Pelagibaculum spongiae: one gene and its partner. The protein of the gene in region 2 interacts with the protein of the main gene of each other region in a pairwise test. Links are inferred from orthologs where the notes say so. Each region holds a gene or a part of one and is shown on either strand. Other genes may lie near its edges. The genes, in order: gyrB and gyrA.

Evidence for each region.
Region 1: the proteins of gyrA (region 2) and gyrB interact in binary tests that used the Escherichia coli proteins (3 or more experiments, as listed by UniProt). The link is inferred for Pelagibaculum spongiae from one-to-one orthologs.

The regions. Positions count from the first base shown.
Region 1 is NZ_QDDL01000005.1:114,887-126,947, forward strand. What follows is about bases 5,481-8,575. They hold gyrB (DNA topoisomerase (ATP-hydrolyzing) subunit B), read right to left. Parts: upstream 8,187-8,575; coding sequence 5,775-8,186; downstream 5,481-5,774. Other genes in these bases: recF (DNA replication/repair protein RecF), read right to left, coding at 8,206-8,575. Outside these bases: DC094_RS13015 (lysophospholipid acyltransferase family protein), read left to right, coding at 1-173; DC094_RS13020 (DUF11 domain-containing protein), read left to right, coding at 567-1,586; DC094_RS13025 (hypothetical protein), read left to right, coding at 1,769-2,329; gorA (glutathione-disulfide reductase), read right to left, coding at 2,426-3,781; DC094_RS13035 (hypothetical protein), read left to right, coding at 4,007-4,675; DC094_RS13040 (alpha/beta family hydrolase), read right to left, coding at 4,809-5,462; more of recF, read right to left, coding at 8,576-9,294; dnaN (DNA polymerase III subunit beta), read right to left, coding at 9,294-10,400; chromosomal replication initiator protein DnaA, read right to left, coding at 10,421-12,061. UniProt on the Escherichia coli protein: DNA gyrase negatively supercoils closed circular double-stranded DNA in an ATP-dependent manner to maintain chromosomes in an underwound state.
Region 2 is NZ_QDDL01000001.1:193,838-202,382, forward strand. Bases 4,074-7,276 are described here. They hold gyrA (DNA gyrase subunit A), read right to left. Parts: upstream 6,959-7,276; coding sequence 4,274-6,958; downstream 4,074-4,273. Other genes in these bases: serC (3-phosphoserine/phosphohydroxythreonine transaminase), read right to left, coding at 4,074-4,219; mtnA (S-methyl-5-thioribose-1-phosphate isomerase), read right to left, coding at 7,072-7,276. Also shown: DC094_RS22785 (prephenate dehydrogenase), read right to left, coding at 1-666; hisC (histidinol-phosphate transaminase), read right to left, coding at 656-1,789; pheA (prephenate dehydratase), read right to left, coding at 1,926-3,047; more of serC, read right to left, coding at 3,110-4,073; more of mtnA, read right to left, coding at 7,277-8,157; DC094_RS00910 (TRZ/ATZ family hydrolase), read left to right, coding at 8,366-8,545. UniProt on the Escherichia coli protein: A type II topoisomerase that negatively supercoils closed circular double-stranded (ds) DNA in an ATP-dependent manner to maintain chromosomes in an underwound state.

The DNA of each region.
Region 1 (12,061 bases), on a different replicon or contig from region 2:
GTTGGCCTAATTCATTTTGGAAATACCCTGGCACCATTAAAGTTAAAATAGGTAAACCAGTAACTACAGAGAACCGAGATATTCGCCAACTCAATGAACAAATTGAGCTATGGATCGAACAGGAATCACTTAAAATGTCTGGCTTGGAATATCCGGCGCCTCAAATCAAATAGCCATTCAATAACAAATAAGCCAATAAAAGCAGCTTTTCATTCACTTTGAAAAGCTTCTTTTTTTATTATTAAGCTGATTAAACCAGTGTACCAGTGATTGCTTGTTGTTATTTTGAGTTTTATTTAACAAAAGTGATCAGTTTATTAAAATAATTAAATACTCCCAGTAAACTGGTCATATAAATAAAATCAATCAGCAAGCTCAATAAATTATAACTAATTTTCCTGCTATCATCTGAACAATGCACCTCATCGTCATTAACAATTTTGTTCTTTATTAATCTTTTATTAAGGTTAAATTATAAAACATAATTTATGGTCTCGGTCTTATGAAAATATAATGAACCCACGACCCTACCTTTCAAACATGCCTATTCATGCAAGAGTCGCAATATGAAAAAAATATTGATTAAAGCCTGTTCAATTGCAGCATTGCTGCTTTCAAACAGCACATATGCTGCCGCTGACTTATCGCTTAGCCTTAGTGGTTTCATCGGTGAGTATAGTGACAACTACCTCTATGTCTCAGTAGATAATAGAGGCAGCGAAGTAGCCAGTAATGTACAGGTAAGTATGCCGTTAAATTGCTCAGAAAATAGCCTTGCCATTACGATTACCCGTGTTAGAGAATATTACAATTGTGATACCGGAGTACTAACTTTCGGAAATATTGCTAGTGATGAAACCGCAACCCGAGTCGTTCCTTTTAACATGAGGGATACTTTTAACGGGTCACAAACTGTGATTGCTCAGGTCAGTTCATCTAGCCAGCCCGACCCGGACTCTACCCCTAATAACAATCTGTCAGCAGAAGATGATCAAGCCAGCCTGACTTTTGATCGTTCTGGTATCAGTTACCCTGCTTTAGCTTCCCCAACAATCACTATCACGACTTCTCCGCAAATGATCGATCAATCATTTTTTACTCTGTTGGAAGATTTTACAGTGACGGTTACTAATACTGGGGCAGTTCAAGCTAATCGGGTTAGAGTGAATATGGGGCAAGTCGGTACAGCGTCTAGCGGTTACTTACCCATTTATAGAAATAGACAAAATCAACATATCTTCTCGGGTGATGGTATTTACGATATTAATAGTGGTATCTGGGATGCTTCAAGTTTAGCACCCGGTGAATCTAAATCTCTTTCGATGAGTTTGATTATCAACATACTTGGCAATACTAAATTAAAAATTCTTGCCGATGGTTTGATTAATCAAGAAAACAATAACAATGTTTTAACACTTTCAGTTACTGGACAAGCTCAGGGAAATCCTATTATCGATGTCGATGACACGATTTTTCAACAACGCTCTAATTCTGGTGGCGCTAGTTGGAGCTGGTCTCTTTTATTCACATTGTTACTTTTAAATTTTGCTAAACGGACTGTTATTCATAGAAAATTGTTTAGTTAATTCTTATTTAAATAGAAAGTTTTTTAAATTAATTAGAGCTTCTTTGGCCAAAAGAGCCTTTTCTTTTGTTTTACACTTGCTCATTCTGTTTTCTGAAGCGCTAGCTATATCACCTTTATATTTTCAATATCTAGCTATCTTTGTTGAATCTGTGACGTTTAATAACCAACAGGAACCTGGTTATGAAAAAGGTGCTTTACCTAGCTTTAGGATTGGCTGCTTTAGCTATTTCATCAGTCAATGCCCAAGATTTGCAAGTTACTAACAGCACTAGCTCGGCTATTGAGGAGCCTTTTACTATTGTCACTTCTGTCGGATATGACCAAACCAACAGCGATGGTAATAGTGATCAACTTCAAACGGTTGCTATAATAATGGAGTTCGAATTACAGGGCGAAGTATCTGCCAGCAGTGATGACATTAACTGTAATCCACCGGTTAACACGCCTTCCCAAACAATTATGATTGCCTGCTCTGATATTATCTTGCAAAGCGGTACTCGTAAGGCAGTTGCAATTGCGATTACTCCTGCCAGTAGCAACCTTAAACCAATTCACTATACGGCTTCTCTGACAAATTTAAACGATATAACCAACATTGATAGTCATATCGATTCGACATCAGTGCATATGACCGATCAAACAAATACCGGAAGTGGCAGCCTAGCATGGGGATTTATAATCATTTTAATGGGCTTGGCTTTAGCTAGATCTCAAAAACCAAAAAACTCAATTAATGATTAATTTAAAAATATCGACAGCATCCATGCAAAATACATTACGTCCTTGTAAAAAAAAAGCGGCTCTTAAATAGCCGCTTTTTTTAATTCAAACTGTTAATTAATTACTAGGCGTTCGCATAGTAACGAATTCTTCAGCAGCCGTTGGGTGAATGCCAATTGTGCTGTCTAGTTGAGCTTTGGTAACGCCCATTTTCATCGCGACGGCAAAGCCCTGCATGATCTCACCGGCATGTTCACCGACCATATGCATGCCCAGCACCTTATCAGTCGCGTCATCAACGATGATTTTCATCAGCGAGCGTTCATTTAACCCACTAACAGTATGTTTCATCGCTCGGAAATCTGACTTATAAACACGCAGTTTTCCACAATGCTCTTGTGCTTGTTGCTCACTCATACCGATAGTGCCAATATTTGGCTGGCTAAATACTGCAGTAGCAATATTGTTGTAATCCATTGCAATCGATTTACCATCGATTAAGTAATCGACCAATGCCATTGCTTCAGAAAGCGCAACCGGCGTTAACTGAACCCGGTCTATCACATCGCCCAGTGCATAAACATTTGGCTCAGCGGTACGGAAGTGGTCATCAACATGAATTGCACCGCGGTTTAATTCTACCTTGGTGTTTTCTAGGCCTAATCCGGTCAAATGTGGCTTACGGCCTGTCGCATAGAGCACTAAATCGGTTTCTAAGCTAGAACCATCTTCCAGTGTAACTTTTAAGCTGCCATCGGCTTGTTTCTCGATACTGGCAACATTGGTATTAAATTTGAGATCAATGTTTTTCTTGCGCATTTCTTCTGCAACAAAACCACGCACATCTTCATCAAAGCCACGTAAAAACATTGGCCCACGATACAGTTGAGTGGTTTGAGCGCCAAGGCCGTTAAAGATACCGGCAAATTCAACCGCAATATAACCGCCACCAACAATCAGGATTCGCTTGGGGAAAGTCTCAATGTCGAAGATTTCATTAGAGGTCAGCGCCAATTCCTTACCCGGAATATCCGGTACGAACGGCCAGCCGCCGGTGGCAATTAGAATATTTTTGGCTTTATAAACTGTGTCGCCAACCTTTACTTCGGTTGGAGAAACAATCGAACCACGGCCATCAATCAGGCTGACACCGCTGTTACCCAGCAGGTTTCCATAAATACCGTTTAAGCGGCTAATCTCTTTTTTCTTGTTGTCACGCAGCGTTGGCCAGTCAAAATCTGGTTTATCCATATTCCAGCCATAACCTTTACTGGCAGCAAAGGCTTCATGAAACTCAGAAGCATAAACATACAGCTTTTTCGGCACACAACCGACATTGACACAAGTACCGCCCAGATAACGATCTTCACACACCGCAACCTTCAAACCACGAGATGCCGCCATACGTGCCGCACGCACACCGCCGGAGCCAGCACCTATTACAAAAAGATCAAATTCAGTTTCTTGTGTCATTGGATTGATACCTGTTTTGATTTATCCACTGCCGACCTTAAGCAGAATAGCCAAGCCTTTGTTAAACAAACAGCCTGGACAAGAGTTCCCGCGAGGTCTGTGATAACAGACTAATTGGTTATAGCTGAAGATGGGTGCTGTGCAGGGAAAAGCCAATAGTTAATGAGAAGTTTATCTATGTTGCACTCTATACTTTGAAAAAAGCTATGGAATTCTCAAGTAAGCATGGAACTCTACATACACATAGACAACTTGCTGATTCAAACCAGCGCTATCGACTTGCGAAATCAGGGTGCCCTCTCCCGAGATGAAATCAAACCTTATAAATACTCTACAGCAAAAGAAGCTTATAGCGATCTATCCAAAAAAGGACTCGCCGAAAACTGGTTCCATGGCCCTTACCCTAGTTACCGAAGCTTTTCTGAAATATTTAGAAGTCTTGCTGAACACCGACTGAAGACTGATAGCAAGATAGTTTTATTAAGCTACTACCCTAAAAAACTTGCCAGTCATGCATTGCTCTTTTTTTTTCCGCTACTGGTAAACGTACTTGGTAAAGCCTATCCCAAAGGATTAAAAGATTATCGTCGCACTATGGAATTTTTAAAAATTCCTGAGGACTCATCAAAGTTTTCAGCAGAAGATATAGTGGCTATTAAGTACTTTCTCCACTTGGCTGATGGTACAGATAAAACCATCACCGAGTATCTTGAATTTTTCAATACAACACCTGTAGATCAATGCTTCCTTTTAACTAATGACCAATACTTACTTAAAAGCAAAAAGCTCAGTGAACAAGTGACTCTGCTGGATGCAACAAATTCAATTGAAATAAATCAGTTTATAAGGTTACTAGCATCGCTTAAATGCAGAGCAAAAGAGACTACAGTTTAAATTATCGTACCTTGCGATATGTGCCCGGAACTATTTGAAGCGCTAATTTAACTCACCAAAAAATGCCAAAGCAGGCTTATAGCCACAACTGCTGATCGTATTTGTGGATATAACAGCATATTTCACGCCTAGCTTATAACACGCACTCTTGCTGGAATTTAGTAATAGCTTCGGCCATGGTTGCCATATTTTGATCCAGGGTAAACCCCGATTTTACTCGCGGCTTGAAGCTGTGATCACCATCGGCAACAAACACTGTTTTGACGGTTGGCGATAGCGGAAGTTGTTTCACTTCTACTTCGCCACCAAAAGTATCGCGATCGCCCTGCACAATAAGTGTCGGCAGTTCAATATTGGCCAGATGAGCACCGCGATTATTTTGGGCAATACGTTCTTTACGGGCTGCAAAGAAGGGATAACCCAGAACAATTAATCCTTCAATTCCTAAAGTTTTTGCATGCTCTGCGGCAATTAAGCTGGCCACTCGACCACCCATGGATTTTCCGCCAATCAGCAATTTTCCTTCAATCGGTACTTGCTTGATCACCGCTTCAAATGCTTCCAATAATACCGGCATACGATTAGGTGGAAATTTTTTACCTTCATCCCGGCGGCGTTGCATATAAGGGAATTCAAAACGGATCACTTTCATACCATTGGCTGCAATGCGCTTAGCTGCATCTTCTATAAAGGCATGCTCCATTCCCGCACCCGCACCGTGGGCGAGAATGAGTGTGCTATGAGGGGACGCTTCAGGCGAGTTTATTAAAACGGGGATATCAGACATGGTGCCAATTTGCGGATTTATCAGTTAATGGGAAGAGGCTAATTGAATTGGTGAATAAAATCACCAATAACGATTCAAGCAAAGCGTCAAAGACGCGCTTTTATATTTCAAATGTTGCTCATTTGAATGCAGGCAAGCTGGCTTCGGTTTTGGCATCCTGCGTCACCCTACTCCAGAATCCATTCAGTCGTGCGCTCCCAGTGGCACAACGTTTGAAATATCACTGCATATTCGCATACACCTTGCTAGCTCTAAAACCAAAAAAAAGCAGCCCGTAGGCTGCTTTTTTATTTACGCATTTAACCGCAAAATCTACACGTCCAGATTCGCCACTCTCAGCGCATTCTTTTCGATAAATTCACGACGTGGTTCTACCACATCACCCATCAGGGTTGAGAAGATTTCATCGGCAGATACTGCGTCTTCGATGGTCACCTGTAGCATGCGACGTGCTTCAGGATCCATGGTAGTTTCCCACAGCTGCTCTGGGTTCATCTCGCCCAGACCCTTATAACGCTGAATGTACTGACCACGCTTGGCTTCGTTCATTAACCAATTCAGTGCTTCTGAAAAACGCTTAATTTCACGAATCTTCTCACCGCGACGAATATGGCTGTCAGCAGTCAACTTTCCGTGAATTTCAGTGAAGTATTCAGCGAACTGACGGTATTCACCAGAACCAATAAAGTCTGGCTTAAACTCAGCATGATGATCAACGCCATGGCGGCGAATAGTAAATAGCGGATACCAGCGACCCGTTTCTTCGTCCTGCTTCAACTGGTAGCTATATTGACCACCAACGCCCGCTTCATTTAACGGTGCAATTAGGTTTTCAACATATGCTTTTACCGTTTCTTCTGACGATAAATCGTCAACAGAAATAGGTGCCAGTTCGAGCATTTGATTCATCAAAACTTCTGGATAAATACGCGCGATACGGGTGATTGTTGCCTGCACCTTACGATGAATATCCACCAGAGCACGCAGCTCTGTGCCGAAAATTTCTTCATTCTCACTGAGCACCAGAGAAGATTTCTCCAGAGCACGGTCGAGTAAGTAATCTTCTAGAGCAGGTTCGTCTTTCAAATACTGTTCTTGCTTGCCTTTTTTAACCTTGTACAACGGAGGCTGGGCAATATAAATATGGCCACGCTCTACTAGCTCAGGCATCTGACGATAGAAGAAGGTCAGCAGCAAAGTACGGATGTGCGAACCGTCCACGTCAGCATCGGTCATGATAATGATTTTGTGATAACGCAGTTTATCCGGGTTGTACTCGTCACGACCGATACCACAACCAAGTGCAGTAATCAGAGTGCCAACTTCTACCGAAGACAGCATTTTATCGAAACGGGCTTTTTCAACGTTAAGGATTTTACCCTTCAACGGCAATATGGCTTGAGTCTTTCGCGAACGGCCTTGCTTGGCAGAACCACCCGCAGAATCACCCTCCACCAGGTACAATTCAGAAAGGGACGGATCCTTTTCCTGGCAATCAGCCAATTTACCTGGCAAACCTGCGATATCTAACGCGCCTTTACGGCGAGTCATATCACGGGCTTTACGTGCCGCTTCACGCGCACGTGCTGCATCAATCATCTTACCGACAATGATTTTGGCTTCTTGCGGGTTTTCCAGCATGAACTCAGATAAGTACTGAGCCATTGCTTGCTCAACCGCTGACTTCACTTCAGAAGACACCAGCTTATCTTTGGTCTGGGATGAGAACTTTGGATCTGGCACTTTAACCGACAACACGGCAGTCAAACCTTCACGGCTATCATCGCCAGAAGTGTTGATATTGCCTTTTTTGTTCAGACCTTGCTTGTCCATGTAATCTTTCAGAGTACGGGTTAATGCACCTCTGAAACCCGCCAGGTGAGTACCACCGTCGCGCTGGGGAATGTTGTTGGTAAAGCAGAATACATTTTCCTGGAAACCATCGTTCCACTGCATTGCTACTTCAACACCGATATCGTCTTTCTCAGCAGAGAAATAGAATATTTTTTCGGTCACCGGAGTTTTGTTTTTATTCAGGTGCTCAACAAATACTCGAATGCCACCTTCATAATAATGCTCTACTGATTCATCAGTACGCTCATCAATAATATTGATGCGTACCCCTGAATTCAAAAAAGCTAATTCTCGCAAGCGACGTGACAGAACATTAAAGTCGAACAAAATATTGGTAAAGGTCTCTTTCGATGGTTTAAACCAGATTTGAGTACCTGTTTGCTCGGTTTCGCCTGTTATTTCTAACGGTGCCTGCGGCTCACCACCCGCGTAATCTTGGGTGTGCACTTTACCGTGCTTCCAAATGGTCAACTTCAGCTTTTCAGATAAGGCGTTTACTACAGAAACACCGACACCGTGCAAACCACCAGAAATCTTGTAGCTGTTATCGTCGAACTTACCGCCTGCGTGCAGTACCGTCATAATAACTTCTGCTGCAGATTGGCCTTCTTCGTGAATGTCGGTAGGAATACCACGACCATCGTCGCTGACCGATACCGATTCATCCGCATGAATAGTTACCTGGATATTGCTACAGAAGCCAGCCAGCGCCTCATCGATTGAATTATCGACTACCTCAAACACCATGTGGTGCAAACCGGTGCCGTCATCCGTGTCACCGATATACATGCCGGGACGTTTGCGCACAGCATCAAGGCCCTTCAGTACTTTGATACTGGAAGAGTCGTAGCTGTTGTCTGTTTCACTCATATAGATTTTCTCCAGAAACTTAAACGGGGCGAACCCGCCCATGTTCCACGTGGAACATCTGGCCACCCTGCTCTTTTAGCAGTTCAGCCAGTCCAAAATCATCCACACCGGTTAAAAAAATCTGACTCTTTAAAGAGCCGATTTCACGCATTACCAGTTCGCGGTTGGCAGCATCTAACTCTGCCCCTAAATCATCCAGTAAAAAAATACACTGGCGTTCGGTTGTTTGCTCCAGCAATTTTGCTTGAGCAATTTTCATTAAACAGATGATCATTTTCATCTGTCCCCGAGACAACACATCCTTAGCCGGTTTGTTATCTACCAGCAATCGAATATCTGCACGATGTGGCCCGACATGAGATTGCCGGTATCGAATATCCCGCGGCCGACTCTCTAACAAAGCATCTGAAAAATCAGGATGCTGTTTGTTATTCCAGCCAGGGTAATACTCTAGTCGCCATTGTCGCTCGGAAAGATAGCCATCCACTGCCTGATGAAAAAATGTCTGGTAGGTTTCCAGCCATTGCTCTCGAGCCAAGTGAACGGCCTGTGCGTGACGCACTAGCTCATTATCCCAGATATCCAGCTGCTCTGCAGCGGTTCCGGCCTTTAATAATGCATTTCTCTGTTTTAATGCTTTCTGCATCTGCTGCCAATTGATGACAAACTGATGTTCCACGTGGAACACCCCCCAATCGACGAACTTTCTGCGAAAAACTGGCCCACCGTCTAACAGTGAAAAGCTGTCCTGATGAATCAGTTGAATCGCTAATAATTGTGCCAACGGAGAAAAGCTGGAATAGCTTTGGCCGTTAATTCTGACCAGAGTATCGCCATTTTTATCTCGACGAACCCCTAACGAATGATCGTCTCCAGCATCAGAAATACATCGGCCAAATACGGTCATGCTATTTTGCTGATGTTGAATCACGCCAGCTAACCGAGCAGATCGAAATGAACGTCCACTCGCCAGCAAGGCAATCGCTTCCAAAATACTTGTTTTGCCACTGCCATTTGGCCCGGTTAAAAGATTAACCGTTGAAGAGGGGGAAATCGTCAGGGGCTCGAGATTTCGAACCCCTTCAATTTGTAAGCGGCTAAGCTGCATTAGATGCGCATCGGCATAACTACATAGCAGCTTTGGGTCTCGCCAACTTCTTCAACCAAGGTTGAAGAGTTTGGGTCAATCATTGTGAAACGGGCAGTACCGGTTTTAATGGTATTTAAAGCATCCAGCAAATAGCTCACATTGAAGCAAATCTCCATTGCCTCACCATCGTAAGATACTTCCATTTCATCCAGAGCTTCTTCTTGCTCAGGGTTATTGGCCTGAATACATAGAGTGTCTTTTTCTAGCATTAAACGAATGCCACGATATTTTTCGTTAGAAAGAATCGATGCCCGTTGTAATGCATGGCGCAAACTTTCTACATCGGCAGTCATAATCCGCTCACCACCGCGCGGCAATACCCGCTGGTAATCAGGGAAACGACCATCAACCAATTTTGATGAGAAAGTAAATCCAGCAGTCGCTGCTTGCAGGTGATTATTACCAATACGAAGGCTGACAACTTCATCGCTGTCTTGCAACAGACGGATAAATTCCAGCACACCTTTTCTTGGGAAAATCACTTGTCGAGCAGTTTCTACGCCATGCGCCGTTTGCAATGTACACATTGCCAATCGGTGACCGTCAGTAGAAACGGTACGAATTTGGTTTGCTGAAATCTCTAGCAGCATGCCATTTAGGTAGTAGCGAACATCCTGTTGCGCCATGGCAAATGCCGTGCGATCTAACACGTAACGCAAATCACCCTGCCCTACTTGTAATTCCATTGCACCTTGTTCTGGTTCCACTGCTGGGAAATCATCCGCTGCCAAACAAGATAAGGTAAAGCGACTTTTTCCAGAAGAAACAACCACTCTTTCATCTTCCTGGCTAATGGTAATCTCGGCACTGTCAGGCAGTGCACGGCAAATATCCATTAACTTACGCGCAGGAATGGTGGTTTCTCCGCTTTCAGCAGCGCCCTGTTCCAAATCAATTCTGGCTGAGATCTCAACTTCCATATCCGTACCAGTCATCAACAATTGTTGCTGATCGACCACTACTAAAATATTTGCCAGAACCGGCATTGTCTGCCGTTTTTCTACCACGCCCGCCACCATTTGTAGTGGCTTGATTAGCTTTTCACGAGCCAGTGTGAATTTCATGGTATCCGTCTCAACCCTTATTAACTGGAGAGTGTACGCAATAAATTGGAGTAATCTTCGCCAATATCTCGCGTAGTTTCTCTTAATTCCTTAACTTTTCGACAGGCGTGCAGCACTGTAGTGTGATCTCGTCCACCAAAAGCTCTACCTAACTCAGGCAAGCTATGATTGGTTAACTCCTTAGCCAAGGCCATGGCAACCTGACGTGGACGAGCAATCGATCGGGTACGACGCTTTGACAGCAATTCGGTCACCGACATTTTATAGTACTCAGCAACTGTCTTTTGAATATTGTCGATCGACACTAATTTATCTTGCAACGCTAGCAAGTCTTTTAATGCATCTTTTACAAAATCCATCGTGATAGGCTTTCCGGTAAATTGCGCACTGGCAATTACCCGTTTTAATGCCCCTTCTAATTCACGAACATTAGATCGGATTTTTTTAGCAATAAAAAATGCGACTTCATAAGGCAATTGAACCCTTGCCTGCTCAGCTTTACTCATTAAAATAGCGACTCGCGTTTCTAGCTCAGGCGGCTCTAATTGAACCGTTAATCCCCAGCCAAAACGAGATTTTAATCGATCTTCCAAACCATTAATTTCTTTTGGATAACGGTCGCAAGTTAAAATAACCTGTTGCTGCCCTTCCAGAAGGTGATTAAAAGTGTGGAAAAATTCTTCTTGCGAACGTTCTTTACCGGCAAAAAACTGAATATCATCGATCATTAAAACATCGAGTGCGCGATAAAAACGTTTAAATTCTGCAATCGCATTATTTTGCAGCGCACGTACCATATCACCGACAAATCTTTCTGAATTTAAATATAAAACTCGAGCGTCGGGATTTTGCTGTAAAACTTGATTACCGATGGCATGCATCAAGTGGGTTTTACCCAGACCAACACCACCATATAAAAATAACGGATTGTAAGCCGTACCTGGATTTTCAGAAACCTGAAAAGCAGCAGCACGTGCTAACTGGTTAGATTTACCTTCAACAAAGTTATCGAAGGAAAATTGTCGATTAATACTACTACCAGTATCTACAAACAGACCACTGCGAGCCAACACCTGTTGAGGTGTTGCGCCTTGTGTGTAATTAACCGCTTCCATCGCCGCACCACCAACACCAGAACCCGGTGCAGCTTCTGCTTCTAATAAGGAAGCTTGAACTACCCGTTCAGGACGTCGTTGATTAGTACGGGTCACCCGGCGAGACTTACTACCACCTGAAACACCGGCAGCAATTGCAGGTTCAGCAGTAGTTTGAGGCTGGGGTTGTCGCATGGGTTGTTTACGCGCAGGGGCTTGCCGTGGTGCAGGTGATTCTGCTGCTGGGCGACGCGCTGGCTTTGCAGGCGTAGCTGGGGCAGTTCTCACCGTTGCAGCAGTTCGCGGCCTGGCAGGTGCGCTAGCAGTCGCCTGGTTTCGCGAGCCAATCTGTAAACAAACTTCCGGCGGATTGTCCGGAACAAATTCATCTAGCAGATCAACTATTCTACTCTGGTAGTTGCGCTTTACCCAGTCAACAACAAAGCGGTTCGGTGCAAATAGCACCAGCGAGCCGGCTTCTTCCTTTGCCTGAAGCGGACGCAACCACGTATTGAATTGTTGTTGAGGTAATTCATCTTGCAAACGAGCAAGACATTGGGACCAAAG
Region 2 (8,545 bases):
AAAGTCACGAAAACCACCGGCGGCGTAGGAAAATATTTCTCGACTATCATCCATTCGCGCCAAGGTATCGACCAAACCATAAGCTAGCAAATGCGGTAAATGACTGGTTGCAGCCAGCACTTTGTCATGGTGCTCAACGCCGATTTCATCGACCCGAGCACCAATACCCGTCCACAGAGCGCGCACCTTGGCAGTCGCTTGTGGATCAGTCTGCTCGGTTGGCGTTAGCAGCACTCGTCGATCTCGATAAAGCCCTTCAAACGAAGCTTCAACACCGGATTTTTCAGTTCCAGCAATCGGGTGGGCTGGCACCAAGTTAGCAGGTACTTCGCCGAAGACCTTTATTGCATCGTCAACCACGCAACCTTTAACACTACCGGCATCGGTAATAATGGTGTTCGGTGATAGCGCAGGTTTCATGGCTCGAAAAAGCGATTCAAAAGCGCCCATCGGCGCAGCCATTAAAACCATATCGGCATCTTTGACTGCGTCAGCAACATCGGTGGTGTAACTATCGACAACACCCAACTCAACCGCTTTTTGCAAATTAGCTTCGCCGCGACCACAGCCGATAATTTCTTTGACCAAGCCAAACTTGCGCGCATCTCGAGCAACCGAACCACCAATTAGGCCAACACCAATGACCACTAGCCGGTTAATTAGCATTGGCAGGTCCTGCACTAGATACTTCAATCAGTGCATCAATAAACGCTTGGTTTTCTGATTCAGTACCGACGCTAACCCGCAAATATTCTGGCATGCCATAACCTGCAACTGGCCGAACAATAATGCCTTTGCGCAGCAACGCATTAAATATCTGGTCCGAGTCCGCAGCATTTTCAGCCACTTTGATACAGAGAAAATTACCGATTGATGGCAAATAAGCCCACCCTTGCTGATCACAGGCATTCACCAGTTGCTGGTAGCCCGCTTGGTTCATCTGAATCACTCGATCCAAATAATCTTGATCAGTTAATACGGCTTCAGCGGCTCGCATTGCAATCTGATTCACATTGAACGGACGACGCACCCGATTTAGCAACCCGGCGACTTGCGGCGATGCAAAACTATAACCAACCCGCAAACCGGCCAAACCCCATGCTTTGGAAAAGGTACGCGTCACCACCAAATTGGCATATTGCCCCATATAATCGGTGCCACGCGGATATTGCGGTAAATTGACAAACTCACCATAGGCTTCGTCCAGCACCACAATTACCGACTCAGGCACTTGCACCATAAAGGCTTCAAAGGCAGTGCGGTCAAACCAGCTTCCAGTAGGGTTATTTGGATTAGCCAAAAAAACCAATTTTGTTTTATCGGTAATTGCCGCTGCCATTGCTGCTAAATCGTGGCCATATTCTTTAGCGGGAACGATCACCGCATCGGCACCCACGGCTTTAGTTGCAATCGGGTATACCGCAAATGCGTGCTCGGAAAACACCACTTGATCGCCCGGCCCAGCAAATACTCGCGCCAGTAATTCAAGGTTATCGTTTGAACCACTGCCTAGGGTAATTTGCTCAGAAGTAATGCCAGGATTACGTGCTATTAACGCTTGTTTAAGTGAAAAGCCAGCATCATCTGGATAGCGGGTTAAATCGGCCAAAACAGCTTCTGCAGCCGCTTTGGCTTTGGTTGAAATACCAAGAGGATTTTCATTGCTGGCCAATTTGACAACGCTGGTCAAACCTAACTCGCGTTTTAATTCATCTTCGTCTTTGCCTGGTACATAAGGCTTTAAGCCTTGAACTCCAACTTGTGCCAGTGCTTCAAAATCACAGCTCATTATTTTATTCCTAATTTCCTGCCCAGCAGGAATACACCCTTGGGGCCACATTCAAAGGCGTCTCGCCAAATTCACCTTTAAATGTTTTGATTTTCTGTAGGTTGGATAAGTGCAGCGCAACCTATCTTATTTTGCTTTAAAGCACTGCAATCGGATAAGAACCCAACACCTTGACTAACATAGGTTTTGTTGCGAACTCTTCAAGCACTGCTTGCATTGCAGGGTCATCGTTATGCGCCAACACATCAAGGAAGAACACATAGTTCCAATTGCCCTGACGCGATGGACGAGACTCGATTCGACTCAAATCCAAGCCTTTTCTAGCAAAGGCCTCCAGCATGCCAAACAAGGCACCTGGGCGGTTTTCTGCCGAAATCAGCAATGAAGTTTTATCTTTACCCGATGACAGAACGGTTTCTCGACCAATAATCAAGAAACGAGTGGTGTTGTCTGGCTCATCTTCAATATTGCTGGCATGAATTGCCAAACCATATTGAGTGGCCGCCATTTCACCGCCAATAGCTGCAGCATCGTCTCGCTCTGAGGCAATTTTTGCTGCTTCTGCGTTAGAGCCAACCGCATGCCGCTCAACACCCGGAAAACGTCGATCCAACCATTCGCGGCATTGCGCTAGCGATTGCTGATGCGAGTAAATTCGCTTGATAGTACCGATTTGGTTTTTCAGTGATTCCGGCACCATAAAATGGTGGTGAATCCGCAGTTCGACTTCACCACAAATTTTCAGCGGTGATTTTACGAAGGTATCTAGTGTGTGGTTAACCACGCCTTCAGTAGAATTTTCAACCGGCACCACGCCGTAATTAGCGCCGCCCGCCTCTACTTCACGGAACACTTCATCTATCGCTGGCAACGGCTTGGAAATAATAGAATTTCCAAAATGCTTTAACGATGCTTGCTGGGTAAAGGTACCTTCTGGGCCGAGGAAGGCAATTTTCATTGGCTCTTCCAATGCCAGACAAACCGACATCACCTCGCGGAATAAACGCGCCATTTGTTCATTCCCCACCGGGCCGTCGTTACGCTCCATAACCCGACGCAGCACTTGCGCTTCTCTTTCCGGGCGATAAAACAGCGGATCTTCACCCGCTTTCATCTTCACTTCGCCCACTTTTTCGGCACATAGCGCCCGCTGATTAATCAATTGTTGGATTTTGCTATCCAACTGATCGATTTCATCACGCAGCCCCGGCAAATTATCCGGTAGCTGCTCAAGCATCTGTTTTTTATCTTGTGACATAATTTGGTTCAACCTCTATGTCCGGCATCTACAGCCGCTATGCCAGACATCTACGCCAAAAATCAGGCAGTCTGTATTGTTTGGCTTTGCCAGTTTTTCTGTTCAAATTCAGCCATAAATGCAATCAAGGTATCTACACCGGCTTCAGGCATCGCGTTATAAATACTGGCGCGCATACCGCCAACACTTCGATGACCTTTCAAGTTCAATAGACCGCGCGCTTCTGCCTGTTCAAGGAATGCCGCATTCAACGATTCATCAGCCAATACAAAAGGCACATTCATCCAAGAACGATTCATCAGGTCAATCGGGTTGGAATAGAATTCAGATTGATCAATCGCTGCATAAAGCTTTTGCGCCTTACGCTGGTTGATTTCTGCAATGGCCTCTATGCCACCTTGACGCTTGAGCCACTTGAATACTTGGCCCGCCAGATACCAGCCAAAAGTTGGCGGAGTATTGAGCATGGAATCATTGTCTGCATGGTTTTTGTATTGCCATACCGTTGGCGTAAACGGTAAAAACTGCTCCATCAGATCATCACGAATAATCACAATGGTTAAACCGGCAGGGCCAATATTTTTTTGCGCACCGGCGTAAATAACACCGAAACGGCTAACATCGATTGGCCGAGACAAAATATTAGAAGACATATCGACTACCAACGGCACATCACCAGCATCTGGAATGTAATTAAATTCCAAGCCGCCAATCGTTTCATTGGTGGTGTAGTGCAGATAATCAGCATTTGGATTTAAGGTTAATTCCGATTGCTGCGGCACTCGGCTAAAACCGTTTTCGGTGCAATCACCTGCGATAGAGACTTCACCATAACGGCTGCCTTCTTTAATTGCTTTGGTCGCCCAAATACCGGTTTGAATATAATCAGCCTGACCCGATTTACCCAACAGGTTCATCGCTGTCATGGCAAATTGTGCGGTTGCTCCGCCTTGAAGAAACAGCACTTTGTAATTATCCGGGATATGCATCAGATCGCGAAGATCTTGCTCAGCTTCTGCGGCCATCGCTTCATAGGGTTTGCTGCGATGACTTACTTCCATCACCGAAACACCCAAGTTTTGCCAATCGCGCAATTCTTGCTGCACTGCTTTTAAGACTTCTTGTGGCAGAGTTGCTGGCCCTGCACAGAAGTTAAATACCTGCTGATTCACATCCACCCCTCCGACAAAAAGGGAGCCTTGCGGCTCCCTGTATCACTACCTGAATTACTGATCGTCTGGCTGTTGCGCGTCTTGCGCTTCACTAACGCCTGATCCTTCTATTACAGGACCGCTTTCAGTGTCGCCAGTCTCCGGATCGCCATTTGGTTGACCATCTGGATCAACGCTAGGCTCACCATCAATAACATCATCTTCATCTCCAACGTCCAGCTCAGCGATTCTCGCCAAACCAACCAGCTGTTCACCCTTGGAGAGTTTAATCAAGGTAACACCCTGAGTATTTCGACCGACCTGTGATACTTCATCAACCCGGGTGCGTACCAAAGTACCGCCATCGGTGATCAGCATCATTTCATCAGATTCTGCAACGGCTATTGCACCGACCAACTGACCATTACGATCACTGGTTTGAATCGCAATAACACCCTGACCGCCACGACCCTTAGTTGGGTAGCCGCTCATTGCGGTACGCTTGCCGAAACCGTTTTCGGTTGCCGTCAATACATCCGCATCGTCACGCGCTACAACCAGAGAAATAACCTTCTGACCTTCTTTCAATCGAATACCGCGAACACCCTTAGAAGTACGACCCATTGAACGGACGTTTTCTTCTTTAAAGCGCATCGCTTTACCGGTATCAGAGAACAAAATCACTTCCTGATTGCCATCAGTCAGGTCAACCCCGATCAGTTTGTTGCCTTCTTCCAGTCCAATTGCACGAATACCATTGGCACGCGGACGAGAGAATGCTGTCAGAGGCGTCTTCTTGACGGTACCGTTTTCGGTCGCAAAGAAAATGAACTGATCATCGCTATATTCTTTAACTGGCAGAATCGCATTAACGCTCTCGCCTTCTTCTAAAGGCAACAGGTTAACAATTGGCTTGCCACGTGAACCAGGACCGGCTCTTGGCAACTCAAAAGTACGCTTCCAGTAAACTTTACCGGCATTGGTAAAGCACAAAATCGTATCGTGAGTATTGGCAATCAGCAGACGATCAATTACGTCTTCATCTTTCATTTTGGTTGCTGACTTACCACGACCACCACGATGCTGAGCACGATATTCATCTAATGACTGAGCTTTAGCGTAACCGCCACGAGACAAGGTCACTACCAGCTCTTCTTCAGCAATCAGATCTTCGATAGACAGCGTGGCGACTGCATCGATAATCTTAGTACGACGCTCATCACCAAACTCTTCACGCAACTTAACGAATTCTTCACGAATCACTGCCATCAAACGCTCCGGAGAACGCAGGATTTCCAGCAGGCCTTCGATCAGCGATAACAGCTCAGTGTATTCATTGAGAATCTTGTCATGCTCTAAACCCGTCAAACGGTGCAAGCGCATTTCCAAAATTGCTTGTGCCTGAGCAGGAGACAGATGATAACCGTCGGCATGCAAGCCGAATTTCTCATCTAGGTCTTCTGGTTTACAAGCATCATCACCGGCACGCTCCAGCATTTCACCGACGGCACCTGGCTGCCAAACCTGCTCAAGCAGCTTTTCTTTCGCTTCTTGAGCATTTGGCGATGCCTTGATCATGGCAATGATCGGATCAATACTGGCAATTGCAACCGCCAAACCTTCTAATAAATGCGCCCGTTCACGTGCTTTACGCAGTTCAAAAATAGTACGACGGGTAACCACTTCACGGCGGTGGCGCAAGAAAGCGTTAAGGATCTGACTCAGGTTCAGCGTTTGTGGCTGACCATCTAGCAAGGCAACAATATTAATGCCATAAACGATTTGCATCTGAGTTTGTGCAAAGAGGTTATTCAAAATAACTTCTGGCACTTCCGCACGACGCAGCTCGATAACCACCCGCATGCCGTCTTTATCAGACTCATCACGCAGTGCAGTGATGCCTTCAATTTTCTTGTCTTTCACCAGCTCGGCGATCTTTTCGATCAAACGAGCCTTGTTCACCTGATAAGGAAGCTCGGTAATAATGATGGATTGTTTACCGGACTTCTCTTCCTCAACATTGGTTACGGCACGGACATGAATTCGACCACGACCTGTGCGGTATGCCTGGATAATTCCATCCTTACCGTTAATCACAGCACCTGTCGGAAAGTCCGGGCCTGGCACATATTCCATCAGATCATCGATAGACAGATCAGGTTGGTCAACCAGAGCGATACAAGCATCAACCACTTCACCCAAATTGTGCGGGGGAATTTTGGTTGCCATACCGACCGCAATACCATCCGAACCATTAACCAACAGGCATGGAACACGGGTAGGTAAAACGTCTGGGATTTGCTCGGTATCGTCATAGTTTGGAACGAAGTCGACCGTTTCTTTGTCCAGATCCGCCAACATTTGGTGGGCGATCTTGGCCATACGCACTTCGGTATAACGCATCGCGGCAGCACTATCGCCGTCGATGGAACCAAAGTTACCCTGGCCGTCGACCAGGCAGTAACGCATTGAGAAAGGCTGTGCCATACGAACAATCGTGTCATAAACAGCAGAATCACCATGCGGGTGATATTTACCGATTACGTCACCAACGACGCGGGCAGACTTCTTATAAGGCTTGTTCCAATCATTGCCCAATTCACTCATCGCAAATAAAACGCGCCGGTGAACTGGTTTGAGACCATCCCGTACATCGGGAAGCGCCCGTCCCACAATTACACTCATTGCGTAATCGAGGTAAGACTGCTTCATCTCGTCTTCAATATTTACTGGCAGTATCTCGCGTGCCATTTCACCCATGAAGGCGTTTCCTTATACAGTGATGCAAAACCAAAAGGGAAAATCGACTAACTGAAAGTCAGTGCCGAATCCCTTCGGAAAAAAGAGGATCGATCATAGCACGATCAAATAGCTCATGCGATGCCCAGAACGCTTCTCACGGCCTGTTTGTTAGGGTTTTCAATCACCCCTCGCTCTGTGACGATACAATCGATCAGATTTGCTGGCGTGACATCGAATACTGGGTTCCATCCGCCGAGCTTTTCACTTGCTTGGGGGGCGACCTGCTGACCAGAAAATTGCAACAATTCGCTCTGATCACGAAACTCCACCGGTATCTGATCACCCGATTCAATCGACAAATCAAATGTGCTTGAAGGCGCCACCACCATCATTTTGATTCCATGATGTTTTGCCAACACCGCCAAGTTATAAGTACCCACTTTGTTGGCAACATCACCATCGGCAGTAATTCGGTCAGCGCCCACCATAATCCACTTAACCTTACCCAGTTGCATTAGGTATCCCGCTGCGCCTTCCGCGATCAGCTTGACTGGAATCTGATCCTTAGCCAATTCCCAAGCAGTCAATCGTGCGCCTTGCAGCCATGGCCGAGTTTCATCGGCAAAAACCTGCTCGGTTTGACCATCGGCAAAACAAGCTCGAATCACCCCTAACGCGGTGCCCAACCCACCAGTAGCCAGCGAGCCGGTATTGCAGTGGGTTAAAATATTACCGCCGCCATGCGCTCGCACATATTCAAGCCCGAGCTCTGCCATAGCGTAATTGGCATCGATATCTTCATCGGCAATTGCCTGGGCCTGCTGACTCACTTGCTGCAATAACTGCTGCGCTGAATCTGCTGCATTTAACAGCAAACGCATTTTACCAATCGCCCAATGTAAATTAATTGCAGTGGGTCGCGATGCTTCAATATAGTCAAAATCCTTTGCAATCAAATCCTTCCATTGCGAATGATTGACATATTCCTGTAGCGAAAGCACACATCCCCAGCCAGCAGTAACACCAATCGCTGGCGCACCACGTACTACCATATCAGTAATGGCATCGGCCGCCATTTTAGCGCTATTACAGCAAACCCAATCTTCTTTATGCGGCAGGTAGCGTTGATCAAGCAGATAAAGGCCATCTTCAAATGACCATTTAATCGCCCGAACTTGGTCATAATTTTGCAATTGCTGCCTTAGAAATTGTTTCAATTCTGGAACTCCTAATTCGATACCATATGACACTAACGCTTTGGTATTAAAATCAATCAATACATTAACGACTATCAGTACGCCGATTACTACCTTGACTTCTCACCAGCACAAGCCCATCTAGCATCCCTCACAAACGGCCTAACTGCACCTGCAATTATTTTGGGTATATACTGCGCTGAATATTAAAAAATCAGTATAGGGACTCATGAAAGCTGCCGACTCGATCATTCACGCCCGCTGGGTTATACCGGTTAGTCCAACCAGCCAAGTATTAGAAAACCATTCCCTGATTATTCAACAAGATAAAATTATCGATATTTTGCCAAGCGCTGAAGCCAAAGCACAATATCAATCTGATCAGCAATACCATCTAACAGATCATGCG